DNA from 3 places in the Photobacterium panuliri genome. Region 1 is predicted to be linked to each of the others. Evidence: predicted binding sites of a transcription regulator. Region 1 holds the regulator's gene; each other region holds the start of a gene.
What was found. The regulator PurR, encoded in region 1, represses purine synthesis genes. The targets are predictions, from matches to a motif close to TNANGNAAACGTTTNCNTNA.

Region 1 (10,116 bases):
AGAAAGTATGGAGCAAGATCAGCGAGTAGCTTTGTGAGGAGATTCAATATTTGACGGAGTCTGACAAAAATTTGTCATATCAATGTTGATCTTGTTCTGATTTGCTTGTCATGCTGGCAAAAAGGCGAGGTGTGGCGGTTGGTGTGTTCTGCTTCTCTTGAGACTTTGTCTAATGTCCTCGTTCTCACGCTGTTGTTTATATTTTTATGCCACTGAGTTTAGTGAACCTGTGTTGGGACTTTTATTACGGCGCCTTATTGCGCATGAGTGCATATATTTAATATATAAGTCAGCGATCAGCCTAATTATTACTGGATTATAAATAAATGGCAGGGTTAATTCATCAAGGGAATTTATAATTAATGGAATATAAATAAATCTTAATTATTATTAACGGGTTTAATGGTTTTATTAATAGGAATAAATAAAAAAAGAGACCCGAAGGTCTCTTTCTAAATTCTGTTTATTAATACCTAAATTAGTTTAGGTCATTCAAAAGTTGTTGACGGCGTTCTGGTGGAATAACTGTCCAGTGTCTGCCGCTGATTGCGCCTTCTAGTTGCCATAGCATATCGATGGCTAGGCTGCCGCTGTGTGTGGCTTGTAGGGCTTTAAACGCATTGATTGAGCCAGCATTTTTTAGCTCTTCAATGGTAGCGATGCCTGCTTTCTTCAGCATACGCTCGTTGGCTAGGCGCAGGTTTGGTAGATCTTTGATGCGCTCTGGGCCTGTGGTTGTCTTGGTGACTTTATCAACTTGAGCTGCCTCAAGTGATTGTTTTGCATGCTCTAGAATTTTTTCTGGTTGCTGCCACCATTCTTCAGGAATGGCATAGTGCTTGGTAACAACAGGAAAGCCACGCTTTTTATAAATATATGGTTCTAAGCCTGCGTCTTTGAATCCAGTTTCATTAGAAGCATTAGCACGCAGGTGAAGTTTATTATTTACGACTAGCGCGAACATCGTTTCGCCGGAAAAAATACCATAACCACCAAACATAGAACGTGATTTGATATTACCAAAACATTGGAATAGTCGTAATGAGTCTTTAAGTACTGGTTTGTCCATGTGTCTTCTCTGTAAATAAGTTAGAAGTCACCAAACAACAGAGCGTGGAGAAAGAATAGCAAAGATACACAACTGGTTATGTCAGACAATAGCGAATATTTTCTGAAATGATGATTGCTATATCCATCGGCAACCCCGCTACCTTAAGTTGAATAAAAAATAGGGATATATTCAGCTCTTAGGCCGGAAGCTTTGCGTCCCTACCTTTCGATAGGTTTGCCTTGTTCGTGACCTGGTAAGAATATCATTAGTTGATAAATTTGAACTTGCTCCCAATTTTGGTTTTGTGATCCTTGTCACATATTTTCATTCAGATGGCTGATAAAGGCAACGCATTTTTGATTTTCGTTCGATAAGTATCGGTCAAAATTGTAAAAAAAGCCGGCCTATGGTAGGCCAGCTTCTTGTATTGTCATCAGATTGTGTGACGTGTAATTAGTTGAGTTTCTTCACTGATTTTCGCTCAACCAGTTCAGGAGTCATCTCGAACACTTGGTGTGCATGTTCTTTGTCTTTTACGCGATGCATCAAAATCTCAACAGCACTTTTGCCCAATCGACGCTTTGGCTGGTGGATTGTGGTCAATGGTGGTGAAAAGTAAGGTGCTAGATCGATATTGTCGTAACCAATGATAGAGATATCATCCGGTATACGGATTCCTGCTTGTTGGAAGGTACTGATCAGACCCATCGCCATGATGTCGTTGAAACAGAAGATAGCAGTTGGACGTTCTTCCATTGCGATTAAGGCATTTGCTGCGACAACGGCAGATTCACACTCGAAGTCACCTTCCAGAATCCAATCTTCGTTGACAGGCAAATTCGCTTCGTTCATTGCCTTGCGGAAACCTTTAAGGCGATCGCGGCAAGCAGCCTTTTCGCTGTGGCCTGTCAGGCAACCAATTTTCTTGTGACCATGCTCAATGAAGTATTTAGTCGCTACATAGCCACCAAGTTCTGCATTGTCTTGGATCTTATCTGTATGTGGGCTCTCTGGACCCCAGTCCATGATAACCATTGGTAGATCTTTTTGGCGCTCTAACAGTGCAAGCAGTTTTTCGTCCAGATCAGAACACATGACCAACAGGCCATCTACGCGTTTTTCAGCCAGCATTCGCAGATAGTCGCGCTGCTTGTCGAGGTTTCCTTCGGTATTACAAAGGATAAGTGTGTAACCCTGACCATAGCAGTACTCTTCAACGCCGTGGACAACTTCAGCGAAGAATGGGTTGGTTGACTTGGTTACCAGCATACCGATAGTGCGAGTTGTGTTGCACTTCAAGCTTCGCGCAACGGCACTCGGTGCATAGTTAAGCTCGTCAACGGCTTCCAAGACTTTTTTCTGTGTTGCTTCTGCGACGAAGCGAGTTTTGTTGATTACGTGAGAGACGGTGGTCGTTGAAACACCAGCCAAACGCGCAACATCTTTAATCGTTGCCATAGTTATTCTTCTAATAAGATAGAGGTCAGAGGACCTAACTGAAAGCTTTACCCAAAAGAGTAGTGAACTTATCCACATCTGCTGTAATTACAGTTCACTATTCTATTGAGTACAGCGAGTAGAAACAGCTAAAGCCGCATCACAAAGGGCGGCATAGCTCGTCGTTCTGATCGACGTATAGAATAGCGTAACAAGCAACGCACTGTTAGTTTGCACCGTGTAATCGCTTGCGTTCACATTTTACCGAGTGTGGATAAGAGTGCAATAATTCTTATCGAAGAAATGAAAAAATCTTGATGGCGGTCATCATTTCTATCCGTGAGGCTTATGATATTACAATGGGATAGCCATAAACAGGATGGGGCATGACCGATACCCGCCAACCATAGACACGTTCAATATTGCTACTGGTTAGGACTTGGTCAGCGTTTCCATCTGCTTGGATACGACCGTGGTTCATAATCACCAATCGATCGGCATACTGTGAGGCCAAATTTAGGTCATGAATGACCACAACAACGGCAGCGCCAGATTTGGCCATGTCTTTGGCTACCTGCAAAGTATTGTGCTGGTGGGCAAGATCAAGCGCCGATGTCGGTTCGTCAAGCATCAGTATACATTGATGGCCAGCTTCGCTGAGCTGGGTCAATACCCGAGCAAAATGCACGCGCTGTTTTTCCCCGCCTGAAAGGCTAGGGTAAAGTCGGTGGGCAAGGTGGTTGACATCGACCCGTGTCATGGATGCTTCTGCAACGGCCTGGCATTTTGTATTGGGTAGATCAAGTGGCATACCGCCGAGCTGTACGACCTCCTGTGCGGAAAAGGCAAAAGTCAGGCCGCTGTGTTGTGGCAATACGCCAAGATGCCTAGCCAGTGTTTTGGGTGACCATTGCTCACGTAGATGATCGAAGTAGTACGTTTTGCCGCCTGCCTCTATTTCCCCGCAAAGCACTTTTAGCAAGGAGCTTTTCCCCGCACCGTTAGGCCCGAGCAGGGCGGTTAGCTCACCGCTTCGTAGCTGAATGGAAAAGTTCTCCAGCAGCGTTTTCCCGCCAAGTGATAGGTTTAAGTTACGGGCATCTATCGCAATTGGGAGATGGGGCGATGGGGTCGTCATGACATTCTCCCTTTTTGTTGAGTTAGCAAGATAATAAAGAACGGAGCCCCCAGAATAGCGGTGATGATGCCGACGGGTAGCTCTGCGGGAGCGGCAGCTATACGTGCAAGCATATCGGCAACCAGCAGGATTAATGCCCCGATGAGCGCTGATAGTGGGAGCAGCGTTTTATGGTTGGGGCCAGCCAGTATTCGCCCAATATGGGGGACGATAAGGCCGACAAAGCCAATAACCCCTGTCAGAGAGACGGCAATACCGACACCTGCCGCACACAGAAGAATCAAGCGACGTTTTAGCTGTTGCACATTAATGCCGAGGTGTTTGGCTTCTGCTTCACCTAGTAATAGGGCGTTGATGCCATTCGCATCGCGGTAAAATAACGTCAGAAGTGTGGTAAGAGTGGCAAAAGCCAGACCGATCCCCGGCCATGTTGCGCCGGCCAGCGAGCCCATACTCCATAAAGAGAGATCGCGCAGAGCCTGATCATCGGCAAAGTAGTTCATCAACCCCAGTGCGGCACCTGAAAGCGCACCGATGGCCACACCTGCAAGTAGCATGACAGTAACGGATGTTCCATTTTTATCTGTGCCTAATTGATAGACGAGATAGGTGCTTACCGCGCCGCCTATGAAGGCGAAAACAGGAACCGTTCCCAGTGTAAGCAGCAGAGGGTATGAGGCGACAAGGGGAGCAAAAACGACGATGGCAATTGCGGCACCAAGGCTGGCTCCCCCCGAAACCCCGATTATGCCAGGGTCAGCCAGCGGGTTACGAAAAAGCCCCTGCATCACGGCGCCGCATAACGCCAAAATCGCGCCAATAGCCATTCCCAAGAGGGTTCTTGGCAAGCGGATTTGATGAATAACAATGTCAATGTGCGCGGGCAGGTTGGTATCCCACGGGGCGAGAGCCTTGACGCTATCGGAAAAGGATATCGCCATCGGGCCGACCACCATTGAGGTGATGATGGCAAGCGCGAGTAAACAAAGGCCGGAAGGAAAGAGAATGCCGGCCGATAGTCGTTTTAAATGCATAGTAAGTACTGCTGGCCTATGCCAAGGTGATAATTAGTTAGGGTAAAAAACGCGGTTAAGACGTTCAGCTTCGCTAAGGCTCTTGAGACCAAGACCGCCAATTAAAGCGGTACCATCAATGGTTGCCAGCGCCTTGTTTTGGCCCGCAGGGGTAGCCGCAAGTAGAGGCATTTTTTTAATCAACTCATCCACTGAACCGAGGCTGTGCATGGTGCGCGAACTAAGCAAAATAATGTCTGGCTGCATTTCAACAATCGCTTCCATCGAGATAGGTTTGTAGGCACTGACCGAATCAGCTGCCGGGTTTATTGCACCAGCCAATGTAATAACGGTGTCTGCTGTGGTGTTTCGGCCGGCTACGTTAGCGGGGCGGCCATCATGGAGCATCAAGAACAGTACCTTTTTCGGTTGATGCTGGCCTGATAGGTTTTTCTCTATGGCTGCGACTGTTTTTGAGACTTTGCTCTTGAGTGCCAAGGCTTCGTTGTTTTTGCCCGTCACGGCACCAACTTGGTCGATGCGTGTCATTAGGTCATCGACGGTTTCTCCAGCGTTGACGACATCGACGCCGATGCCAGCTTGTTTGATCAAATCGAGTGTTGATGACGGACCCATTTCGTTGGAGCCGAGCAAAAGAGTGGGCTCAAGGGCAATTAAATTCTCGGCAGATAGTTGGCGGTGGTAGCCCAGTACAGCAATGTTGTCATCGATGAGGCCTTTGCTGGTGATATCGACTGCAATAAGTTGGTTTTGCGCCTGCATGGCATAGATGAGCTCGGTAATAGCAGCGCCGGCACTGATAATACGCTCTGAAGCCAGGCTTGACTGTGATACGACAAGAAGGGTGGCTGCGAGTGCGAAACGCTTCATGATTTGTCCTCTTCCATTAAAAGTTGGGTAGCTTTGATCTGGTTCTGTTGAAGAAAGGCCAGCAATTTCAGCATATTTTCTACAGATCCTGTTTTATCGGCCCCAATGACAATGGGTTTGTCCGGGTTGGCTCGTGCTTCTGTCAGTAGTTGTTCCTTGAACGATGACCAGTCATCAATAGGTTTGCCTTGCAGTGCCCAATAAGGGGCATTGGCGGTGATGTTGATTGTGATTGGATCCGATTGGGTTGATTGCAATATTTCGGTTTCTGTCTGCGGCAAATCGACTTCTAGAGATTGCAACTTGACGCTTGCTGTTAGCAGCAAGAAAACCATCACGATAAAAATAATATCGAGAAGGGGTGTCAAGTCAGGTTTGAGCTCATCATCAATGATGACGCTCTGGTGTGTCTTAATCATCGTGATGCCTCGACAGTCTCTGATGTGAGGGGTGAGGCTGCTGATTTGCAAGACGGCTCTAGCGATAGTCCTTCAAGCCATAAATTGCAGTGATTGAGGCTATGCTCCAATTTGCCGGTTATCTTATCTGCCCACAGCCCCAAGAGCTGCGCCCCGGTGATCGCCGGTAAGGCAATCAGCAGGCCTGCGGCCGTTGTACGCATGGCAAGACCGAGTCCGTCAGCAAGGTCATTGGGGGTTACCGAACCGCTGCTCATAGCGATGCCTTTGAACATATCGATAAGACCCAGAACGGTGCCGAGCAAACCAAGCAAGGGGCTGATCACGCCAATAAGCGCTAATAGCTTCAGCCCAGAACGAAGCTGGCTTCGTTTTTGTTGAAGCCAAATACCCGCCGCATCTTCGCGCAACGTCTTGGCGAAGTGGCGATGGGCGATGAGCATTGCCACCCCCTTGTAGAGCAGTGGGCGCTGACCTTGAAGTTGGTTGACGAGGTTGTCGAGTGTTGACTCGTCATTGCGGTTTTGCGCGGCGAGCAGGGCGTTGATTTTGCTGCGGCCAACTCCGGTACAGAGCAATACCTGTATCAAGCGTTCAAGAAGGATCATCACGGTCAGAGCTGAACATGCCAGAAGTGGCCAGGTCATAAGGCCGAGCTGGTTCTCTAAATTGGTTAGGGTTTCCATGGTTAATTTAACTCAAAGCGAACAGGGATTTGGACGCGGTGGGCAATGGCTTGCCCATCGACGATATGCGATGAAAAACGCCAGCGTTTAATCGCCTTTATAGCGGCGTCATCAAGAATGTTGGCACCGGATGACTGAACGAGAGTTTGTTTGATTTGCCTCCCCGTTTCATCTATCCAGACCTCAACCATCACCATCCCCTCGATCCCCCGTCGTTTGGCCATTTTGGGATAGCTGACCGGACTAGGGCGGGTGGCAAAGGTAGGCTTGCTAACAAGCTGGGGATTATTGTTGACGCCAGATGACGCCTCTGCGGTTTGGGCTGGAACCGAAGGTGCCTCGATGTGTTTTTCTGATTGGTTTTTAGGCTCTACTGTTTTTTTGTGAATAACGGGTTTTGGCTGTTTCTCAACCGGTTTGACTTTTTTCTCAACCGGCTTTGGAGGGTGTGGTTTGGCCTTAGGTGTCTTTGGCGCTTCTACCTGTTTTTTCTTAACAAGTTTCTTACGTTCAGTCGGTGCCTCTTTTTCAGGAACCTGCTGGGGCTGCGCGTCAGGTTCAACCTGAGCTGTCGGCTTTGGTTGCGGGCTTGGTACAGCAACAAGGTTTAGCGAAACCTTGTTGGCTTCTGTGCCGATAGGCATAGCAAGGGCCATTGTATTAGGGACAACGGATAATAAAACACCATGAAAGGCGACCGAAATGGCGCCGGCTATGACATATCTTTTTGTATTCACGCTCGCATCCAGCTTGCAAATTTTTGCGTTTAACTTATTGCTACGTTGAGGAAAATGGTTGTTGAGTTCCGTGTCATCAACGCAGCTGAACCCAGAATTGGGCTTATTATCCACGAAATGAAAATAATATCAATTATCATTTGCAATAGTGTTCTTGGGTATTTATGATGTGCCGCAAATAAGAGTGATTATCATCTGTTGCGTGGCGTAACGGACGGTAATGCTTAAAAGCAATAAATTAAAATGTAACGTCACTGCCGTGCTCAACACGGAATAGGGCCGAGTATTCAAGCACCTTTCTGGTTGAGATTAGATACTGGCCTTGAAGTAAGCATCAACTGGCGAATGCCGACTGGAGGGCTGGGACAACCAGTTCAAGGAACCCGTGGAACAATATCTCGTATCACTACAGGAGACGATGCCTGAGGCATTGCTCACCGAAGCCGTAACTGGCATCCATTCACCCGATCCCCTTCGCTTTGCGTTCAGCAACAAACGTTCAGCCCATGCTGGCGGTATGAGTGCAATGGTTTCCCCTGATGAGCGTCAGCCCTTGGCGTGTCAGGTGTTGTCATCAGAAAAAGCACCTGAAAAAGAGCGCTGTCTGTATATCCATATTCCTTTTTGCAGGGTGAGATGTACCTATTGCAATTTTTTCCAGTACGCCTCGAGCCAAAAACTGATCGATGAATATTTTGCTGCACTAGAAGTTGAAATTCAGCGCAAGGCCGCCATGCCATGGAGCCAGTCTGCGCCATTCAGGGCGGTATATGTTGGTGGCGGGACCCCAACAGACCTAACGGCAGAGCAGGTTGAGAAGCTTGGCAACTTGATCCGGTCGCATTTCCCATTGACGACAGATTGCGAAATTACCCTTGAGGGGCGGATTAATCGCTTTGACGACCGTATGTTTGAATCGGCCCTTGCGGGTGGGTTCAACCGCTTCTCTTTTGGCGTGCAGAGTTTTGATACTCAGGTACGCCGTAAAGCCAAGCGCTTGGACGATCGCGAAGATGTGCTATCGCGTATCCAGTCGCTAAGTGCTACGAATGCCGCACCGATAGTTATCGATTTGCTGTTTGGTCTTCCGTATCAGGATTTGACGGTATGGCAGCAAGATCTTGACGACTTCCTAAGCAGCGGCGCTCATGGGGTTGACCTCTATCAGCTGATTGAAATGGGGGGAACGCCGATGCAGGGGTTGGTTGAGAAAGGTAAGTTGCCATTGCCAGCCGAGACACCTGTTAAAGCCTCGATGTTTGAATACGGGGTGGCTTTTATGGACCGCCATCACCTGCGCCGTCTTAGCGTTAACCATTGGGCACGGGATAATCGGGAGCGAAGTATTTACAACAGTTTGGCGAAAACATCAGCCGAAGTATTGCCGCTAGGGGCTGGTGCTGGCGGTAATGTAGGCGGTTACGGATTTATGCAGCATCGGACGCTGGATGCTTATATTGCGGCAATAAAGTCCAACGAGCTACCCATTGCCATGATGATGAAATCAGCGCCACAGGCAGAGCTGTTTGCCGAGATCAAGGCGAGCTTTGATCGTGGCTTCCTCTCGGCTGAACACCTCAAGGCGCGCTTTGGCAAAGATATTTATGCGTATTGCCAGCCGCTGTTCAAGGCATGGCAGCAAAACGGTCTAGTGGTTTTTGATCAGGAGTACCTGTCTTTGACTCTGGCTGGGAGTTTTTGGGCGGTTAATCTGGCGCAGGCTATGATCCAAGTGTTGCAGCCTGTAACGGCAGCTCAGCATGCCGCATAGTTTTTTTGTCTTGTTTTTTTCCTAGGGCAAGTTGAATCATTGAAGTACCTGGAGTGTGACTGTGTTTGAGACGATTTCACAAGAAGTATTAAAACAAAAGGTTGCGGCAAAGCTGGCGGAGAATCCGGGCTTGCATGCTGTTGCTTTGGCGGAAGAATATGGTGTTACTGAGGGCGAGATAGTACTGTCGTTTCCGGCCGAGCTCGTAGAACATCTGGAGGGAGCTTATGCTCAGGCCATCTTGCAAGAGCTGCCAAGCTGGGGGCCTGTAACCACGATCGTTCATTCAATGGGGTCTATTTTTGAAGTAAAAGCGCCATTCCCCAAAGGAAAAGAAGCCCGTGGTTATTACAACCTCATGGGGAGGGACGGTGAACTGCATGGGCACCTTCGCCTCGATCTGGTGTCTGATATTACGCTTGTCAGCAAACCGTTCATGGGACAAGAAAGCTATTTTATCGGTTTCTTTGCCAAGGGCGGTGACTGCGTGTTCAAGGTCTATTTAGGGCGCGACAAGCAGCGTAAGCTATTCCCTGACCAAATCGAAAAATTTAAGCAGCTTAAGACTGTATTTTCGAAATAAAAAAATAAATATTGGAGTAAAGTCAACATGAATTCAGTAAAGCAAGAGCGCCTGCAGAGCCGTTTGGGGCCTGAGATTGCCGAGTTTCGTCAAGCCTGCCAGACATTACAGTTAGCCACGGTTGACGGTGAGGGCAAGCCGAACGTGAGCTATGCGCCTTTTGCTCTGTTAGAGGATGGCTACTATGTGCTGATCAGCCAGATTGCCAAGCACGCCCGTAATTTGCTCGATAATCCGCAAGTCTCTTTGATGATGATAGAAGATGAGTCGGCCTCGAAAACAATCTATGCACGAAAGCGTCTGACTTTCGAAGCGAATGTTGCCGTTGTCGAGCGCGGCTCGGATAAATGGCTTGCCGCGATTGCTGAATTGAAGATGCGATTTGGCGAG
Region 2 (10,116 bases), 590 kb from region 1:
GCATATTGGCGCACACTGTTGCCAGTAGGTATCCATGCGATCGTGAGGGCACAAGCATGAGTTTAAAATCGACACTGGAAAAGTTGGAACCCGCCTTCGAACCTGGCGGAAAATACCAAAAATGGCACGCACTCTACGAAGCCATCGCAACCTTGCTCTATACACCCGGCCAAGTAACCCGCACCCATACCCATGTCCGCGATAGTATTGATCTGAAACGTATCATGATCATGGTATGGCTGGCTGTCTTTCCGGCGCTTTTTTGGGGTATGTACAATGTTGGCCATCAAGCTATCCCCGCCCTTCATTCACTTTATGATATTTCTCAAATCAATCAATTAGCGAGTGAGAACTGGCGCTACAGTACGGTCTTAACTCTAGGTGGAAGCCTGGCTGAAGATGCAGGCTGGGGCAGTAAAATGTTACTAGGGGCAACGTACTTCCTACCCATCTACCTTACCGTATTTATTGTGGGGGGCTTCTGGGAGGTGCTCTTTGCGATGGTAAGGAAACACGAAATCAATGAAGGCTTTTTCGTTTCCTCTATGCTTTTTGCTCTGATCGTTCCCCCAACTCTTCCCCTGTGGCAAGCTGCGTTAGGGATCACATTCGGTGTGGTCGTCGCCAAGGAAATTTTCGGGGGGACAGGGCGTAACTTCCTCAACCCGGCTCTGGCTGGCCGGGCATTTCTCTACTTTGCCTACCCAGCCCAAATATCCGGCGCACAAGTATGGACAGCCGCTGACGGCTATAGCGGAGCTACCCCGCTTAGCCAATGGGCTGAAAATGGGCAAAGTGCAATGGCACACAACCTTACGGGGCAACCCATTAGCTGGATGGACGCTTTTATCGGCAATATTCCCGGCTCTATTGGTGAAGTCTCCACAGCCTTCCTCCTGCTTGGCGGACTCGCCATTATCTTTATGAAAATTGCGTCGTGGCGAATTGTTACCGGGGTAATGGTAGGGATGATGCTGACATCCACCATGCTGAATGTCATCGGCTCTGAGACCAACCCAATGTTCTCCATGCCATTCTGGTGGCACTTGGTACTTGGCGGCTTTGCGTTCGGGATGTTATTTATGGCTACCGACCCCGTCTCAGCCGCCTTCACCAATAAAGGGAAATGGGCTTACGGAATACTGATCGGTGTCATGACCGTCTTTATCAGGGTCGTCAACCCCGCCTACCCTGAAGGGATCATGCTGGCGATTCTCTTTGCCAACCTATTTGCCCCGCTATTCGACAACCTAGTCACCAGAGGAAACATAAAACGCCGCCAAAATCGGGCGGCTTCGCCGTAGCCTCTCACCAGCCTGTTGTCATAAAAAAGAACGCCCCAAGCAAAATACATTGCTTGGGGCGACTATCTGAACAGTATCAAATTGCTTAAGGGATAACGTCAATAAGCCGTATCGACCGCAATCATCGGTTCGTTATAAGAAACTGCAACGCCGTCATCGATCAGAATATCGACCAAATCATCGTTCATGTCGACAATCGCCTCACTCATGGCATCACATAGCGCCTCGCCGCCAAGAGAAATGGCCAGAGCCGAAAACCATATCTTCAAATTGATCCCGTATTCGGACAAACTACGATATAAACTCTCGCAATCTCTTTGCACAATCTCCACGATCACCTGAGTCAGCAACGTGGCAATCCCCAATCCTCGATACTCGGGGATGACATACACCGTATGAAGCGACAATTCATAATAGAGGTCGCCTTGCTTTAGCGGAAACCGGTGATCCTCCAAATGACGACTGAATGTCGCCACCGCGATAGCTTCTCCTTCGGAATATAGCTGCAAAGCCAGATCATATTCGCCATCATGAGAGCGCTTGCCTCCCAAGAAAGCGGGCAGTACCTGCTTTTCAATCACTTGAAGATCTTTTCTTTCACCAAAATCACAGTGACTATAATCAGCCAGTGGTTTGGCTATCAAATTAACGCACCCCAATGCCAACGTTTCCGCGAGCTGGGATTGGAAGTCCACCAGCAACGGGTCAAAGGCCAGCTGGCTTGCTGATATCAGGCGTAATGAATCAAGCTGCTTGCAGGCCCTATGGCTCGTGGCGACCCATTGGCCCATCGTATCGATCTTATAAACATCTGGCTCGCCTTCACTCGCCTGCTGATCGTAGATCCAAAGTTTCTCTTTATGAGAACGGGTTCCGATAAAACGTCCGCATTCCAACTGTTGCCGGACTTCAACCCAGCTTGAATAGCATTCTTGTTGAAATATGCCATCGTCTTTTTTTACAAATACTTGAAAGCGCAATGACCTCACCCTGTCCATGTCATAACGGAGGTGCGGTCAGTGTAGCAAAGGGATGCAGGACACTATACTGATAACAACAATAATGTGATAAGCATGACATTATGTAGGTGTAGCAAGCAGCATTAACTGCCTAAATGGCCTATTCATGCCTTATTGCGGTCAAAGTCACACCTCTTGATAGTATGAAAAATCAACATTGTTACGCCCGGATGATTTGACGCGATACAACGCTTTATCCGCCTCGCGAAAAACAAGTCGCCAGTTCTCGCTAAACGTCTCGGCATCCGCAACACTCACCCCACCAACAGAAATCGTTGCCCGTAACGGACGTTTGGCTAATTGAAAAGCATCACGGCAAATAACGTCGCAAAAACACCGTAATCGCTCTTCGCATTGAGTCCCAGATAGGATGGCGACAAACTCTTCCCCTCCCCAGCGGATCAAATGCTCATCTTCACCAAGAACCTGTCTCAGTCTATTCGCCAGTATCTTCAATACCTCATCCCCAGTATCATGGCCAAAGTGATCATTGATCTTCTTGAAATGGTCTACGTCAATAACCGCCAATGTCAGTCCATCCGGGTATATCTCCTGCAATGGCAACGATAACCACCATTCAAAATAACGACGGTTATTCAAGCCGGTCAGCGGATCTTGTGTAGACTGATTAACCAGCATCTTATTCGATGTAAGCAGCCATGCCTGTTCTTTCTTCAGTTTGTTATAGCGCCGAAACAAAAAATATAGCATGACAACAGAAAGCAGCCCCAAAAGACGAACCGTATTTTCCATCGCCTTACGTTCGGCCAATCTGGCACGGGCCAGCGCATTTTCTGCTTTCAATAACTTAATTTCTTTTTCATTTACACTATTATCAAATACTTCTTGGATATCAATAAGCTTCTGACTACGCACATCAAAAAGAAGATCCCGGCCCTCTTCAGTAAAGCGCTTATAATACTGGAGTGCCTTTTCATAGAGATGCTTCGCTTCATAGATTTTGGCCATCAACTCATACATATATACGACACGAGCCTTTTCTTTCGTTTCCTGATAAATCCCCATCGCTTTATCGGCATGTTCAAGTGCACCATCAATCCACCCGGAACTCAAATATGCCTCGGACAGACTCTCGTGGCAGCTCGCGACACTATGACCATTGATCCCACCAAACTGCTTTGCTATGACCAAACACTGGTTTGCCGCATCCACCGCCTTATCTTCTTTTCCAACATCAAGGTAATAAGCAGACAAGTTAACCAAAGCCGCTATTTTTACCCTGAGCACACTCGACTGCTTGGCCAATGCCATCGCGGTTGTAATATGTTTTTCACGCTCTTCACGGTTACCGATATATTTTGCAATAACCGCCGCATTGATATGAATATAAGACTCGATATAGGGATTATTCAATTTATACTTGCTATATAAATCTAATGCCTCGCGACTGTAATGCAGAGCGATATTCCACTCTTGCATATCAATATAAACAGAAGCAATATTGGACATGACCCTAACCAACTGTTGATAATTATTACACTTGGCAAAAATATCATACGACTGGTTATACTTGTTCAAAGCAGCTTTATATTCAGAACGGTCGGCATCTAAGTTTCCTAACCATTTCAGCGTACGTCCAAGCAACATATTGTAATCCATCTCCTCGGCTTGCTCTTTCAAATTCTCCAGTTGAAATTGAGCCAAGGCGTACTCCCGTTGATCCATCAACTCAAAGGCTTCAATAAATTTGATCTCTGCAGATAGCCACACTGATTTATGTTCCTTGGCTATTTGCTTCATTTTCTCAAGGTACGGGCGAGCACGACCAACATTTCGCCCCTGCCCTATCTGTATATAATACTGTGCAAGATATACTAATGCCTGCTCATCAACAGATAGCATATTTGATTGTGACTCCAAGACATTCACTATATCCCTCTTCGCTGTAAAAGGATCACTAAGTGCCTGAAGATACAAATTGAAATAACGATCTGTGCCAGGATGTAATGAATTACCATGATATTCACTACAAGAAAGTGGCTTAAATGCCATATCTTTCTCAGATGCATTAGCACTAGAATAAAAAAAGATATTTAAAATAAAAAATATCAACAAATACAAAAATCGGTTATGTCGAGCTAGCAGCATTTTACTCTTAATTACATGTAATATGCTTCCATGCACTTACTCGTTTCCCAATATAAATTCTGTCAATACTAAATGATCGACAACGACACTCTCTGGCTATCATCCGCAAGAATAAACAGGTTTAATATAATTAAAACAATAATATATATAATGATACTATTATATTTCAGTCGTCAAACCAGGCATTACCATGGTTATAGACCACCATCATTCGAAACATCACACTATCGATAGCATGCATAGCAAGGAGTAAGTCTCCTATTTTCCCAGAGTCATCCTCAGAAATACAGCACTATTGCGTTCTCATCGACCGCTCTAGCCCTGTGGGGCGAGACTCAGCCGCGATGATGTGAGTGTATAGGTTTGGTCACACAACCTTCTGTCACCCAGCGACTCTCCAACTGCAGGCCCCAATGGCCACCTCTAAAATAAAAACTGTGATCTACCATGAATTATTTATATTCTAAACACGTGGAACTCTATTCACTTTTATAGAATCGCTATCTAAATAGTTCATTGATTCCTGATAAAATCATTACAATTTTCGCTATTAGCAAGCATCCATCTAACGTCTGACAGCCCCCGTCATCCTGTTTTTCATTATCAATAATCTAATATGGAAACCGAGAATAATAATCTAAAAATGACACGCTATATTCACGCTGCGAATTAAGCAATTAGTATTATGATTTGAATAATGTCACATTTATTAATGTATTTTTCCCCTAATCTAGCGCCACCTAATAATAGTGAACATATAGACCCAAGAAACTTTATAAAGCTCGTTTCAACGAGCATGTAACTTGGGCATAAAAATATAATGGAGATACGATCATGCGCATAGTACTAGCTCTAGGCGGGAATGCCTTATTAGCTCGCGGACAAGCCCTAACTGCAGAAAACCAACGCGAAAATATTGTAAAAGCAGCTGCAAGCATTGCCGCTATTGCCCAAAAACACGAAATCGTGATTGTACACGGCAACGGCCCACAGGTTGGCCTGCTAATGGAACAGAATGCGGCTTACCAAGAGTACTCACCACAGACTACACCATACCCAATGGATGTACTGGGTTCTCAAACCTGCGGCATGGTTGGCTACATGCTTCAGCAAGAGCTACGCAACATTGACCCTACACTATCAATCGCAACACTGGTAACCCAAACAGAAGTCAGCACCGATGACCCGGCATTTGCCAACCCAACGAAATTTGTAGGCCCGGTTTATACTAAAGAGCGCGCTGAAGAGATCATGGCTGAAAGCGACAAGATCTTCAAAGCAGATGGTGAGTACTACCGTCGTGTTGTACCGTCACCACTACCAAAATCCATCATTGAAAAACAGCAGATCGAAACCTTGCTTGATGCTGGTGATGTGGTTATTGCTTGCGGTGGCGGCGGCGTACCTGTTTGCAAGAACGGCAATCATCTAACTGGCGTTGAGTGTGTGATCGACAAAGATCTTACTGCCGAACTTCTGTCTGAAGTGATCGACGCGGATCTATTCATCATCCTGACTGACGGATCAATCTACCGCAACTACGGCAAACCGGATCAGGCAGAAATGAAGGTAGCAACACCAGCAGGTCTGTCACAGTTCCAGTTCCCTGCGGGCTCTATGGGACCGAAGATCGACGCTGTATGCAAATTCGTGAACTCTGGTCGCGGCAATGCTGCTATCGGCTCCCTGTTTGATCTAGACCGTATCATCACTAACGAAGCGGGTACGCTAATCAAAGAAGGCGAAGGGATCGAGTACTACTGATTTCCAGATCTTGAATAACACCTCTTGCTAACACCACAAAGCCCCTTTACGGGGCTTTGTTCATTCTCGACACAATATAACGGGATACTTTATCGCCTGACTTGACTTCTGGCATACGAGGTGGCGATTAAGCGGTTGACCAACACCGACTGCTTGGCCTTATCCGCTGTTTTTAGCTCACGCAAAATACGGCTGATTTCCCCATCGAGATATTTCGCCGTTTTGCTACGGGTCATTGCTTGAACGACCTTCAGGCCATTTTCCGGCAAGGGTTGCCGCAGTGCCCACTGGTAACTGTATTCATCAGGCTCATCGCCTGTTTGCCCAACACCGCGCTTGGCGCTTTTCCGCTCACCCTTATCGACCCTTGTCTTTTTCGCCAATGGCGAACGTTCATCTATTTTGATATCCCCTTCCCGTCCCAGGTGGCGACAATATGCTTCAGCGACAGGGCTTGAATAAGAGGGCAAGTCCCCTACCTGATACAAGGCAGGCCCCAACTCGGCGGCAATTGCCAACTTGGTTTCAGCAACAAAGCGGCTCGCATTCGTCGCCTTGCCGGCAGGCCTCTCGGGTTCAGTGTGATAAATAACCGCTTGCCTCTTGGCGCGCGTCAACGCCACGTAAGCCAAACGCCTTTCTTCTTCGATATCGGCCCCGACACTGTTACCCCCCATTCTGATATAGGGGAAAGCATCCTTATCCCAAAACGGTAAATGAACATGCTCATACTCACATCCCTTTGCTCGAAATATGGTTGTCAACTGCACGCCATTTTGCCGCTGCGTGTCATCCTGCTGAGCCGAATGCACCCCTGACTGATAGGTATAATACTCAAAATATTGCAGTGCCTGTTTACAGTTCTGATCCATATTGTCGAGCACCGTTTCAACGCTATCCAACCGCTCGATGGCTTCTTCTATCTCACTGGCCGTCGCTTCGGTTTTCCAGATCCAACTATCTAGGCCGCTTTCGTTCCTGTACTGACGGAAAACCTCATGGGCCTTGAAACTGCTTTTTTTCTTGAGCCTCAACAACAAATCCAAACGCTCTACAAACGTTTCCAATTTCAATGAGGGGTTGGCTTTCTCATAACGACGGATAAACGTCAGCCACTGGCCAGGCTCCATGCCAGCCAACTGCTCACATAGCGGTTTCAGGGTCTTGTTCGGCACATAGCAATGAGGGTAACTATTGAAATTGAATAACATGACGGAACGCTTACCCGAATCGGCTTCGTCATAGCCCCCCGTCGCCCACGACATCAATGCCATAAGCATCGACACTTCTTTACTATGGGCCAGCACGGATGGCACCGGCATATGATAAGGCAACTGCTTGCTGAGGAAGGCCAGTTCGAACAACAGCGTCTGCGACCAGCGACGAACCAGTATCGCAATCTCCGACGGATTACCACCTTGATCGATATAGTCTTTGACCGACTGAAGAATCTCGCCAACCTGACGAGATGAGCCACAGCCAACCACTTTGGTATCACGGCTTTCAGGCGTCGCGGTGGTTATAAAATCACTGAATCGTTGCTTATTATTGGCAATAAGGTGGCTGGCAGCCAATGCCAGACTATGGCCAAAGCGAAAAGTCTGCGACAAGGTATAAACCGTTGCCGGCGCAAAATCCTGCTCAAAATTAAGCATGAACTGCGGGGCACTTCCCCGCCACTTGTAGATACACTGATCCACATCACCCACGGCCAATATCTGAGCCTGAGGGCCTAATAATTGTTTTAGCAACCGGTATTGGGCAGTATTGATATCCTGAAACTCGTCCACCACGATTAATTTGCATCGTTGGTGCAGGCGCGCGCGAATAGCCTCGTTGCTTTCGAGCAACTTCACGCTCTCCACCAGCCAGTCATCAAAGAACAATAATTTGAGTTCCTTTCGGCGACGCTCGAACTCCTCGTAACAATCGATAATAAACAGGTAGTCCCGATTGATATCAGCCAGTTTGAAAACCTCGTAAGGCGGCAACATATAGGCCTTTACCAAACCGATGAAGCTAAGCAGCAACTCAATGGTCTTTGGATCTTTGATCATTTGCTGGCGGATATAGGTCGTTTCCTTGCCGGAAAATTCGCGCAAGATCAACTTAACCAGCGACTTGTCACTTTCCCCGCTCTGAAAATCTACCCTGAAACCCGTTTCCCTGAAAAATCCCGATTGATTGAGAAACTTCAGGCAAAAACTATGGAACGTGTGTACTGACACCGGTTGGTTGATCCCGCTACTGCGGAGTTTTTCCTGAAAATCCCCGCGGATATCCCGGTTGAACATCAAGACCAGCATCTCTTGTGCAGGAAGTTGCTGTAGCTTCTGGCCAATTAAGCCCACCAGGGTTGTCGTCTTACCCGTGCCAGCACCAGCAATGCAAAGTGCATTACCGGCCCCGTGGTGAATAAATTCGGTTTGTTCAGGTGTATAGCGGGTCATTGTTTGCCAATCACTGTCAAAGAGCCGTTTATTTTGCCATAAACCCACAGCGCTCACCGAATAGAAAATAGCCTTTTGAACATTCCGCTGGAGCCATTATCCCGAACTTGGAAAATAAATTTACGCAAACGTTTGCTTTTATGGCTGCAAGCCGAATTAGCTTCTGATATTATCGCAGGCATCGAAAGGCTGCGGAGCAACACTTCCGCATGAATAAGCCCGACTGACACCGGTTTACCTTCGTCCACTTACCGAAATAGGAATTCGCCATGAGCCTTGCCGATCAAGTTCTCGCCGTTAATGATGACCTGCCAATCCGTACCGACAAACCCGTTCATAGCGGCAAAGTGCGCTCTGTGTACTGGCTGACAGAAAAAGACAGTCGTCGTCTGATCAAAGAAAAAGGCTACAACGTCCAACCGGATGCCCCTCTCGCTATCATGGTCATCAGCGATCGTATATCAGCATTCGACTGTATCTGGCATGCCGAGGGCGGCTTAAATGGCGTTCCGGGCAAAGGAGCCGCGCTCAATGCAATCTCCAACCACTGGTTCAAACTGTTCCGAGACAATAACCTAGCTGATAGCCATATTCTGGATATCCCCCACCCGTTTGTATGGATTGTTCAAAAAGCCAAGCCGGTGATGGTTGAAGCCATCTGCCGTCAATACATCACCGGCTCCATGTGGCGTGCATACAGCCAAGGTGAACGCCATTTCTGCGGCATCGAACTACCGGATGGCTTGAAAAAAGATCAAAAACTCCCATCGCTTTTGATGACCCCCTCTACAAAAGGGATCCTCAAAAATATCCCGGGCGTCCCCGAAGTTGACGATGTCAACGTATCCCGACAAGATCTAGAAAACAACTTCAGCGCCTTCAATTTCAGCCACCCTGACGATATCAGCCATTACGAAAAACTCCTGCAAGATGGCTTCGAGGTGATCAGCAATGCGCTGTCCCAAATTGACCAGATTTTTGTTGATACAAAATTCGAATTTGGCTACGTGACCGATGCGGCCGGACAGGAAAAGCTCATTTATATGGATGAAGTCGGCACGCCAGATTCATCGCGTATTTGGGATGGCGCGGCCTATCGTGATGGTGAGATTGTTGAGAACTCCAAAGAAGATTTCCGCCAGTTCCTACTCAACTACTTCCCTGACCCTGATATCCTATTAAACAAAGACCGTATGGATGAGCGATTTGCCCTCGCTCGTGACAATGACTTACCAGTCAGCGCACTTATGGATATTTCTAAAACATATACTGCAATAGCCGAAAAGATCACTGGGCAAAAAATCGAACTTAGTGATAATCCCAAAGCTGAAATCATTGCCATATTACGTGATGAATACTCGCTGATCGACTAACTATTGCCCCCTTTGGCTTAGGTTATTGCTTTCAACCAAGCGGCGCCTAAGCCAATCAGAGCTATTCCCAAATAAACCTATCCGCGACGGAGACTTT
Region 3 (10,116 bases), 1.4 Mb from region 1:
ATCCTAGCAACTGAACGCCCAGTTAAGACTCGGTTTCCCTACGGCTCCCCTATACGGTTAACCTTGCTACTAAAATTAAGTCGCTGACCCATTATACAAAAGGTACGCAGTCACAGGACGAAGCCTGCTCCTACTGCTTGTACGTACACGGTTTCAGGTTCTATTTCACTCCCCTCACAGGGGTTCTTTTCGCCTTTCCCTCACGGTACTGGTTCACTATCGGTCAGTCAGGAGTATTTAGCCTTGGAGGATGGTCCCCCCATGTTCAGACAGGATAACACGTGTCCCGTCCTACTCGATTTCACTGTAAAGGCACCGTCGGCTACGGGGCTGTCACCCTGTATCGCCACGCTTTCCAGCGTGTTCGCCTAGTGCCAATTCAACTTAAGGGCTAATCCGGTTTCGCTCGCCGCTACTGCCGGAATCTCGGTTGATTTCTTTTCCTCGGGGTACTTAGATGTTTCAGTTCCCCCGGTTCGCCTCACAATGCTATGTATTCACATTGAGATAACTGCTTATGCAGCTGGGTTTCCCCATTCGGAAATCCAAGACTCGAGTGGCTCTTACTGCCTCGTCTTGGCTTATCGCAAGTTAGTACGTCCTTCATCGCCTCTGACTGCCCAGGCATCCACCGTGTACGCTTAGTCACTTAACCATACAACCCCAAGAGGTTTCGTATGTTCAAACAACCAAGGTTGTCTATCTGAGTTGTGATAGACGTTGTTTTGCCGGACTTCTTACACAAGACACTTGAATGTGTGTTGCTTGAGAACTCGTTCCTACTCGTTAGAGTAGAAACTATAAATCAATCGTTCGATTGAATTTACTAGTCAGCTTTCCAGATTGTTAAAGAGCATAACGCAAAAGCGTTAATCAATAACGGGTGTTATTGATTAGCACTCTTGCCTGTTCCAAAACCATTTCACCAAGCAATCTGTGTGGACACTGCGTCAAAAGCGCAGTCATATCGTTAAGGAGGTGATCCAGCCCCAGGTTCCCCTAGGGCTACCTTGTTACGACTTCACCCCAGTCATGAACCACACCGTGGTAAACGCCCCCCCGAAGGTTAAGCTATCTACTTCTGGTGCAGCCCACTCCCATGGTGTGACGGGCGGTGTGTACAAGGCCCGGGAACGTATTCACCGTGGCATTCTGATCCACGATTACTAGCGATTCCGACTTCATGGAGTCGAGTTGCAGACTCCAATCCGGACTACGACGTACTTTGTGGGATTCGCTCACCATCGCTGGTTGGCCGCCCTCTGTATACGCCATTGTAGCACGTGTGTAGCCCTACTCGTAAGGGCCATGATGACTTGACGTCGTCCCCACCTTCCTCCGGTTTATCACCGGCAGTCTCCCTGGAGTTCCCGCCATTACGCGCTGGCAAACAAGGATAGGGGTTGCGCTCGTTGCGGGACTTAACCCAACATTTCACAACACGAGCTGACGACAGCCATGCAGCACCTGTCTCAGAGTTCCCGAAGGCACCAAAGCATCTCTGCTAAGTTCTCTGGATGTCAAGAGTAGGTAAGGTTCTTCGCGTTGCATCGAATTAAACCACATGCTCCACCGCTTGTGCGGGCCCCCGTCAATTCATTTGAGTTTTAATCTTGCGACCGTACTCCCCAGGCGGTCTACTTAACGCGTTAGCTCCGAAAGCCACTCCTCAAGGGAACAGCCTCCAAGTAGACATCGTTTACGGCGTGGACTACCAGGGTATCTAATCCTGTTTGCTCCCCACGCTTTCGCATCTGAGCGTCAGTCTTTGTCCAGGGGGCCGCCTTCGCCACCGGTATTCCTTCAGATCTCTACGCATTTCACCGCTACACCTGAAATTCTACCCCCCTCTACAAGACTCTAGCCTGCCAGTTCCAAATGCTATTCCGAGGTTGAGCCCCGGGCTTTCACATCTGGCTTAACAAGCCGCCTGCATGCGCTTTACGCCCAGTAATTCCGATTAACGCTCGCACCCTCCGTATTACCGCGGCTGCTGGCACGGAGTTAGCCGGTGCTTCTTCTGTAGGTAACGTCAAACAATGCCGCTATTAACGACACTGCCTTCCTCCCTACTGAAAGTGCTTTACAACCCGAAGGCCTTCTTCACACACGCGGCATGGCTGCATCAGGGTTTCCCCCATTGTGCAATATTCCCCACTGCTGCCTCCCGTAGGAGTCTGGACCGTGTCTCAGTTCCAGTGTGGCTGATCATCCTCTCAGACCAGCTAGGGATCGTCGCCTAGGTGAGCCGTTACCCCACCTACTAGCTAATCCCACCTGGGCCAATCTTGGCGCGAGAGGCCCGAAGGTCCCCCTCTTTGGTCCGTAGACGTTATGCGGTATTAGCCATCGTTTCCAATGGTTATCCCCCACACCAAGGCATGTTCCCAGGCATTACTCACCCGTCCGCCGCTCGTCATCTCCAAAAGCAAGCTTTTGGAATGTTACCGCTCGACTTGCATGTGTTAGGCCTGCCGCCAGCGTTCAATCTGAGCCATGATCAAACTCTTCAATTAAAGTTTTTGTGTTTCCGAAGAAACGGCTCAGTGATTACTGATTTTCTTGTTTCCACTTTTTTATAAAAAAGCAGAACCAAAAAGAATTGACTGTGGATACTAAAAGTATCAATGGTCACTCAGTTCACTGATTTAAATCTTTTGACTAAATCTTTTCACGAGTGCCCACACAGATTGCATGGTCAAATTGTTAAAGAACAATACCGACACCGTATTCACTGGCTGCCTTAGCTACCGTTTTCCGTGTCAGTGGGGTCGCATTATAGAGCGTTCGATCACATTAGCAAGGGGATAATAGAAATAAATTTGTTTTTTAGCCCCAAGTGGACAAAATTCAAACAAAGCATCTGTTTTTCGATGTTATCGACTATTTTATCAGCTAATTATTGATTAGATGATTTTATATAATTAGGTCTTCTCTATGAAAAATAGCCATCGTCCTTATAAAGGCATATATCCAACACTGTCACCCTCAACCTTTGTTGACCCCTCTTCTATCATTATCGGTGATGTCAGATTGGCCGAAGACAGTAGTATCTGGCCCCTCGTCGTCGCTCGCGGCGATGTGAACCATATCCATATAGGCCTCAGGAGCAACATACAAGATGGCAGCATCTTACATGTAAGCCGTCCATCAAAGCTCCACCCCAATGGATTCCCCCTTATTATTGGCGATGATGTAACGGTTGGGCATAAAGCCATGCTACACGGTTGTACTATCGGCCAACGTGTACTGATTGGCATGGGTAGCATTATTCTTGACGGAGCCATCATCGAGGACGAGGTGATGATAGGTGCAGGGAGTTTAGTTCCACCTGGCAAACGGCTTGAAAGCGGATTTCTCTATATGGGCAGCCCCATTAAAAAAGCGCGCCCATTAACAGATAATGAACGCGCCTTTTTGTTGGCATCAGCCAGCAACTATGTCCAACTTAAAAACGACTACATCATGCCGGCAACGGACTAACCAAGCACGATCTCTCCCTGAGCATCAAAAGACTCATCTTCAATAGCGGCTTCAGCCAAGTCTTCGAGATCAAACCGGAGCGATGAAAAAACAGAAAGGATTTCCGATTCCTCATCCAAACATCGCCCGGCTTGCCCTTCAAGCCAAGCACGTGTAACCCAGCAATGGATTAGCGCCCCGCCTTGCTGTGCGGGAAAACCCACAGCCTGTCGTTCGCTATTCCAAAATTGAATATCCGCAAACAAAATATCTTGGTTCATCGCCACTCTCTATTGTTGTAAAACCCGGCGAAGTTCTCGCTGAACCTGCCCCGCCCCCGGACGGATCCCACGCCAGAGCATAAAGCTCTCGGCAGCCTGTCCCACCAACATACCAAGACCATCCAATGCAACCCTCGCCCCATGAGTCTTGCACCACCGAGTGAAAACCGTCGGCTCTGATCCATAAACCATATCATAGCAAGCGACTTGAGAATGGATCACCTCGGCAGGGAGTCCTGGCAACTCGCCACTCAAACTTGCGGAGGTCGAATTAATAATGACATCGAAAACCTCACCGCCTAGCTCGGAAAAAGACATTGACGATACTGCGCCATGCTGCGCAAAACTTCCCGCCAACAGCAGGGCCTTATCCTGGGTCCTGTTGGCTATCACCAACTCGCTCACCTTCTGCTCCAACAGAGGTAAAATCACGCCACGCGCTGCCCCACCGGCACCGACCAGCAGCACTCTCTTACCCGCCAACGGTACATTATGCTGGATCAGATCCTGAACCAAACCGGCACCATCGGTGTTATCCCCCAAGATCACTCCGTCATCGAGTTTCTTCAGGGTATTTACCGCCCCGGCAAGCCGCGCACGCTCCGTCAGCCTATCAGCGAAGGCAAACGCCTGTTCCTTGAACGGCACGGTAATATTACAACCTCGGCCTCCAGCCCCAAAAAATGCCGTAGCTGCCGAGGCAAAACCATCCAACGAAACCAGTTGCGCCTCATAAACCATCTGCTGGCCCGTCTGGCGAGCAAACAATGTATGTATGAAAGGCGACTTGCTCTGGCCTATCGGGTTACCAAACACCACGTATCTGTCCATATTGTTATATCCCATTGATGATCCTATCTGTGGGTAACAACAGCATAACCTTGCCAGCCATGCCCGTTACCAGTCTCGCGGTACAAGGTACGACTCATATAACTTGGCTTCCGCCGAGCCCGGCTCAGGGCTAAAAGCATACTCCCACCGAGCCAACGGGGGCATCGACATCAAAATAGACTCTGTACGGCCCCCGCTTTGCAAGCCGAACAAGGTGCCACGGTCATAGACCAAGTTGAATTCCACATAACGGCCGCGACGATAGAGCTGGAACTGGCGCTCCCGCTCCCCATACGCCGTTGTATGGCGCTTGGCGACTATCGGAAGATAACCATCCAGATATCCCTGGCCAATGGCTTGGATATACTCGAAACTCCGGGCAAACCCCCACCGATTGAGATCATCAAAGAACAATCCGCCCACGCCCCGTGTTTCATCACGGTGCGGCAAGTAAAAGTAGCGGTCACACCAGGCCTTATGCTCGGCATAGACATGATCGCCAAATGGCTGGCACAGTGCTTTGGCTGTATCATGCCAATGCTGGCAATCCTCATCAAAAGGATAGAATGGCGTCAGGTCGAAGCCACCACCGAACCACCATACCGGAGCCTCACCCTCTTTTTCGGCAATAAAAAAGCGGACATTGGCATGGGAGGTTGGAACATAAGGGTTGCGAGGGTGAACCACCAACGATACGCCCATAGCCTCGAAACGCCGCCCAGCCAATTCAGGCCGGTGTGCCGTCGCCGATGCCGGCATTTGGTCGCCGAAGACATGCGAAAAATTCACCCCCGCCTGCTCGAACACTTTACCGTCTCGCAAGACCCGGCTCCGGCCACCGCCGCCCTGTTCACGTTGCCACGCGTCCTCAACAAAACTGCCCCCGCCATCCTGCTGCTCAAGCGAGCAACAGATGTTGTCCTGCAGATTGAGTAAAAACGCCTTTACCGCCTCTTTATCAACACTATGCATAAGCCTTTATCCTTGTCGGAAAACCTTTCCGGTAACGGCATCACGGATCTCCGACGGATTGTCGCGACCGCCCGTCTCCCCGTCAAAAATCGCAGCCAGCCTTCCACCCAGCTGCAACTCGACTTCAGCAACCGTTCGGCACGGCGGCTCGCCAGTCAGGTTAGCGCTAGTTGAAGTCAGCGGTTTGCCGAATGCCTCGCACAGCGTCTGAACCTGAGGATGATCGGTAACCCGAACGGCGATGGTATCGAACTGACCGGTCAAGAAATGCGGCACACCCGGCTTCTTCGGCATCACCCACGTCACCGGTCCCGGCCAAGAATCAACGATCCGCTGCTTTTGCTCGTCGCTCAGCTGACTATCATCAACATAAGGCTTAAGTTGCTCAAAATTCGCAGCAATCAGAATCAAGCCTTTCTCTACAGGCCGCTGCTTGAGTGCCAGCAACGCCATAACAGCCTGCTCGCTATCCGGATCACAGCCCACACCAAAGACAGCCTCGGTCGGGTAGGCAATCACCTGCTCCTGACGCAGCGCTGCCACTACATTCTCAAGGTTCTCCACTCACGCCTCTTTTATTTACTAGGCCCATGCCTGTTTTAACGTTCTGTTTACGTATATTACCACTCCTTAGCCACAACGCCATGCCCGTTATCAATTGTTGCAAATCCACCGACGCAAACGTTTTCCTTGCGATAAATTCTCCGTATAATGCAGCAAACCTGTCGAGGTACCCGCTGTTAGCAACTGCAAAGGAGATCGGATGAAAGTTGGAATCATTATGGGCTCAAAATCGGACTGGCCTACCATGAAGCACGCCGCAGACATGCTGGATCATTTCGGTATTGCTTATGAAACCCGGGTCGTTTCGGCCCACCGAACTCCCCACCTGCTGGCGGAATATGCAGAAACAGCCCATAGTCGCGGCATCACGGTTATTATCGCCGGGGCAGGCGGAGCGGCCCACCTACCGGGCATGACCGCAGCGTTCACCAGCCTGCCGGTCCTGGGCGTACCTGTCCAATCCCGGGCGCTAAAAGGCATGGACTCCCTACTTTCCATTGTCCAGATGCCCAAGGGCGTGGCCGTCGGCACTCTGGCTATCGGGGAGGCAGGAGCTGCCAACGCCGGACTGCTCGCCGCACAGATCATCGGTACTCAAGACAGCCAGATAATGGCGGCCATCGATACATTCCGCCGGACACAAACAGACACCGTACTGAGCCAGCCAGACCCGGCAGAGGAAGCATAAATGCGTGTATTGGTATTGGGAGCAGGACAGCTCGCCCGAATGATGTCCTTGGCCGGTGCGCCGCTGAACATTGAAGTCTTTGCCTACGACGTTACCACCGGCAACGTCGTCCATCCTCTCACCCAACAGGTGATGCTCAAGGGGCTCAACACCGCCATTACCTACGCCGACGTCATCACGGCAGAATTCGAGCATATTCCCCATGACATCCTCGACACCTGTGCCAATAGCGGCAAGCTCCTCCCATCAGCACAAGCCATCAAGGCCGGCGGTGATCGCCGTCTGGAGAAAAGCCTGCTCGACAATGCGGGGGTCGCCAATGCGAGGTACCAAATCATCGCGACACGGGCCGATCTGGATCAGGCCATCAGTACCGTCGGGCTGCCTCTGGTCTTAAAAAGCTCACTGGGCGGCTATGACGGAAAAGGCCAATGGCGCCTTCGCCCAGGAGACGATCTCGAAGCTATCTGGGACGAAATAACCCAATGCCTAGATCAAACCAGCAACCAAGCGATCGTTGCCGAAGCCTTCGTCCCGTTCGACCGCGAAGTCTCGCTGGTTGGGGTACGGGCCAAAGACGACACAATTGCCGTCTATCCTCTGGCCGAGAACATTCACACTAATGGCGTGCTCAGCCTCTCCACGGCCCTCACCGATAACCCGGAGCTGCAACAACAGGCAGAAGGCATGTTCCGGGCCCTGGCCGAATCGCTCAATTACGTCGGAGTACTGGCCATTGAGTTTTTCGATGTCGGCGGAACCTTGCTAGTCAACGAAATCGCCCCTCGGGTCCATAATTCCGGCCACTGGACCCAGCAAGGCGCGGAAACCTGCCAATTCGAAAACCACCTGCGCGCCGTATCGGGGCTGCCACTGGGCTCGACCGCCCTGCTACGCCACACCGCGATGATCAATATCCTCGGGGAGGATACCCTTCCCGAAGCCCTGTTGGCAGAGCCGCATTGCCATATCCACTGGTACGGCAAAGAAAAACGAACCGGGAGAAAAATGGGGCATATCAACGTATGTGCCAACTCGCAGGCGGAGCTCAAAGACGCATTGGCCTCAATCGCAAACTACCTCGATCCTGCCAGCTTCCCCGCCTTGCGCTGATATTCCAGCCATAAAAAAAGCCTGCTCAGGCAGGCTTTTCTTCATCCGACACATTGCTGTCCGCTAGTTCTGTTGCGGCTCCTGGTAAGCATGGCAACGACGATCCGCACACTGCAACTTAATGCCACTGGCCAGTTTCTTTTCGATCAGCAAGGAGAACCCACACTGCTGACAACGACCGACCACAGGTTTGGCATTGACCGCAAAACGGCATGCGGGATACTGATCACAGGCATAAAATACCTTTCCGTAGCGCGATTTACGCTCCAACAAATGCCCACGCCCGCATTCGGGGCAGGCAACGTCAGTCGACGGTGCTTTTTTTTCAGGGGATTCTATATGGTGGCATTCAGGATAGCCGCTACAGCCGATAAACATCCCATAACGCCCCTGACGCAATACCAACTCCTCACCGCAATCAGGGCAGGGGGTTTGCAGATATTTCACGATATGACCATCGTTCTGGCCCATCGGCTTGATATAGTCACACGCAGGGTAGCCCGAACAGCCAAGGAATGGACCGCGCTTACTGTTACGGATCACCAATGTCTCACCACACTGCGGACAGGAGCCGTCAAGTGCATGGGCATGTGCGGTGAATAATTCTGAGTCAATTTTTCCTGACATTACAGGCGATTACCTCTTACATCCACTCAGCTTAGTGAATATAGCCGTCTTCCATTCCGTACAGCAGCTCTTCCATCTGGCTGTAGGCGCTCTCGTTGCCCGGTGCATTAAACAGCACCATCAGAATAATCCATTTCAGATCATCAAGAGTGAAATCGGTCGTATCCAGCTCCATCACCCGATCAATAACCATTTCACGCGTATCTGCGCCCAAAACATGGATCTGCTCAAGGTAAGTCAAAAAACCACGACTGGCCGTATCAAGACGCACCATTTCCTGTGCGGTATACACCCGCATAGAGGTCACCGCACAACTATTCATGTACGGGGTCTCTTCCGTTTCCTGCAAAGCAGCCAGTTTCTCCAGCCACTCCAAAGCTTTGTAAATATCTTCCTGATGGAAGCCGGCACGGAGCAATTCTTCGGACAATTCATCCTGATCCACCATCAATTCAGCATCACTGTGAATATAGGTTTCAAACAGGTACATAAGGATATCCATCATAACTAGCCCCTCCTCGATCTGATATAGCCACCGGGTACAGCAGTGACCAGCCCCTGCAGTTCCAAATCCAGCAACTGCATCATGACTTCGTGAACTGGTTGCCCACTGCGCTCGGCAACGACATCGACAGGTGTTGCCTCACTGCCTACGGTAGCCAACAGCGCTTGAAATGGCAATTTTTCATTTTCAGGTTGTGGGAGTCGCCTATCTAACTGATTGTTTTTTGCACACTCGGTCAGTGCGCCGACCTCGTCAAAGATATCGACCGGTGATTCCACCAGTTTGGCACCGCTTTTTATAAGGGCATGGCAGCCACGGCTACCGGGTCTTTGGATCGGGCCTGGTATAGCAAAGACCTCCCGTCCTTGCTCCAAAGCATACCTTGCCGTAATCAAGGACCCACTCTTAGGTGCCGCCTCTACAACCAATACGCCAACCGACAGGCCACTGATCACCCGGTTGCGGCGTGGGAAGTTCTGTGGACGCGGAGCCTCGTCGGGCCAGAACTCCGATACCAGAGCACCTTGCTCGGCGATCAAGGCAGCCAATTCGCGATGTTTGGCGGGGTAGACCTTGTCCAGCCCGGATCCGAGCACGGCCACCGTGGTACCACCGTTACGCAAGGCCCCTTGGTGGGCCTGCCCGTCAATCCCCAGAGCCAGGCCGCTAGTCACAACATAATCAGCCGCCACCAGGGCTGCGGCAAACTCATAAGCACTTTCCCTGCCATCCAAGCTGGCGGAACGGCTGCCGACCATCGCAATCTGGGGAAAACTCAGACAAGCGGAATCACCGCGGACAAAAAGCAAGGGGGGCGGGGAGGCGATTTCTTTCAGAAGGGTAGGGTAACGGGGATCGGCCAGCGAAAGAATCGTCTGGTCAGGCATTTCCGACCATTGCAGGCAACGATCTATCCGCGCCTGCTGCGGATGCAGCAGCGCTCGGATCTGGGCAGGCTTGAACCCTATTCCCGCCAGCTCCTCGCTCCCCATATGACAAAGCTCGGCAGGGGTATACCTGCCGAGCAGCTTGCCGATGCGGAAGCCGCCAAACGACGGCACCGCAGATAACGT

Region 2: a site for PurR is predicted at 8,767-8,786, ahead of ACSF8X_RS11315 (phosphoribosylaminoimidazolesuccinocarboxamide synthase). Genes of this name have one in related genera too.
Region 3: a site for PurR is predicted at 6,220-6,239, ahead of purE (5-(carboxyamino)imidazole ribonucleotide mutase). Genes of this name have one in related genera too.

What each region holds. Positions count from the first base shown of each region.
Region 1 covers NZ_CP197192.1:1,844,696-1,854,811, forward strand. Annotated here, with positions in the region: gene ACSF8X_RS08570 (TfoX/Sxy family DNA transformation protein) at 479-1,069, opposite strand; cyclic di-GMP riboswitch class I at 1,195-1,300, opposite strand; gene purR (HTH-type transcriptional repressor PurR) at 1,505-2,509, opposite strand; gene ACSF8X_RS08580 (heme ABC transporter ATP-binding protein) at 2,835-3,626, opposite strand; gene ACSF8X_RS08585 (FecCD family ABC transporter permease) at 3,623-4,660, opposite strand; gene ACSF8X_RS08590 (heme/hemin ABC transporter substrate-binding protein) at 4,694-5,530, opposite strand; gene ACSF8X_RS08595 (ExbD/TolR family protein) at 5,527-5,949, opposite strand; gene ACSF8X_RS08600 (MotA/TolQ/ExbB proton channel family protein) at 5,946-6,635, opposite strand; gene ACSF8X_RS08605 (energy transducer TonB) at 6,638-7,372, opposite strand; gene hutW (heme anaerobic degradation radical SAM methyltransferase ChuW/HutW) at 7,791-9,143, shown strand; gene hutX (heme utilization cystosolic carrier protein HutX) at 9,205-9,726, shown strand; gene hutZ (heme utilization protein HutZ) at 9,754-10,116, shown strand, end outside.
Region 2 covers NZ_CP197192.1:2,439,209-2,449,324, forward strand. Annotated here, with positions in the region: gene ACSF8X_RS11290 (NADH:ubiquinone reductase (Na(+)-transporting) subunit B) at 57-1,304, shown strand; gene ACSF8X_RS11295 (GNAT family N-acetyltransferase) at 1,403-2,284, opposite strand; gene ACSF8X_RS11300 (diguanylate cyclase) at 2,450-4,336, opposite strand; gene ACSF8X_RS11305 (carbamate kinase) at 5,267-6,196, shown strand; gene ACSF8X_RS11310 (ATP-dependent helicase) at 6,286-8,646, opposite strand; gene ACSF8X_RS11315 (phosphoribosylaminoimidazolesuccinocarboxamide synthase) at 8,916-10,019, shown strand; gene ACSF8X_RS11320 (hypothetical protein) at 10,097-10,116, opposite strand, start outside.
Region 3 covers NZ_CP197192.1:431,484-441,599, reverse strand. Annotated here, with positions in the region: rRNA gene ACSF8X_RS02225 (23S ribosomal RNA) at 1-655, opposite strand, end outside; rRNA gene ACSF8X_RS02220 (16S ribosomal RNA) at 972-2,516, opposite strand; gene ACSF8X_RS02215 (gamma carbonic anhydrase family protein) at 2,938-3,483, shown strand; gene ACSF8X_RS02210 (DUF1488 family protein) at 3,480-3,743, opposite strand; gene aroE (shikimate dehydrogenase) at 3,753-4,574, opposite strand; gene hemF (oxygen-dependent coproporphyrinogen oxidase) at 4,641-5,546, opposite strand; gene tsaC (L-threonylcarbamoyladenylate synthase type 1 TsaC) at 5,553-6,110, opposite strand; gene purE (5-(carboxyamino)imidazole ribonucleotide mutase) at 6,310-6,798, shown strand; gene ACSF8X_RS02185 (5-(carboxyamino)imidazole ribonucleotide synthase) at 6,799-7,911, shown strand; gene ACSF8X_RS02180 (DNA topoisomerase family protein) at 7,975-8,538, opposite strand; gene ACSF8X_RS02175 (DUF494 family protein) at 8,570-9,043, opposite strand; gene dprA (DNA-processing protein DprA) at 9,046-10,116, opposite strand, start outside.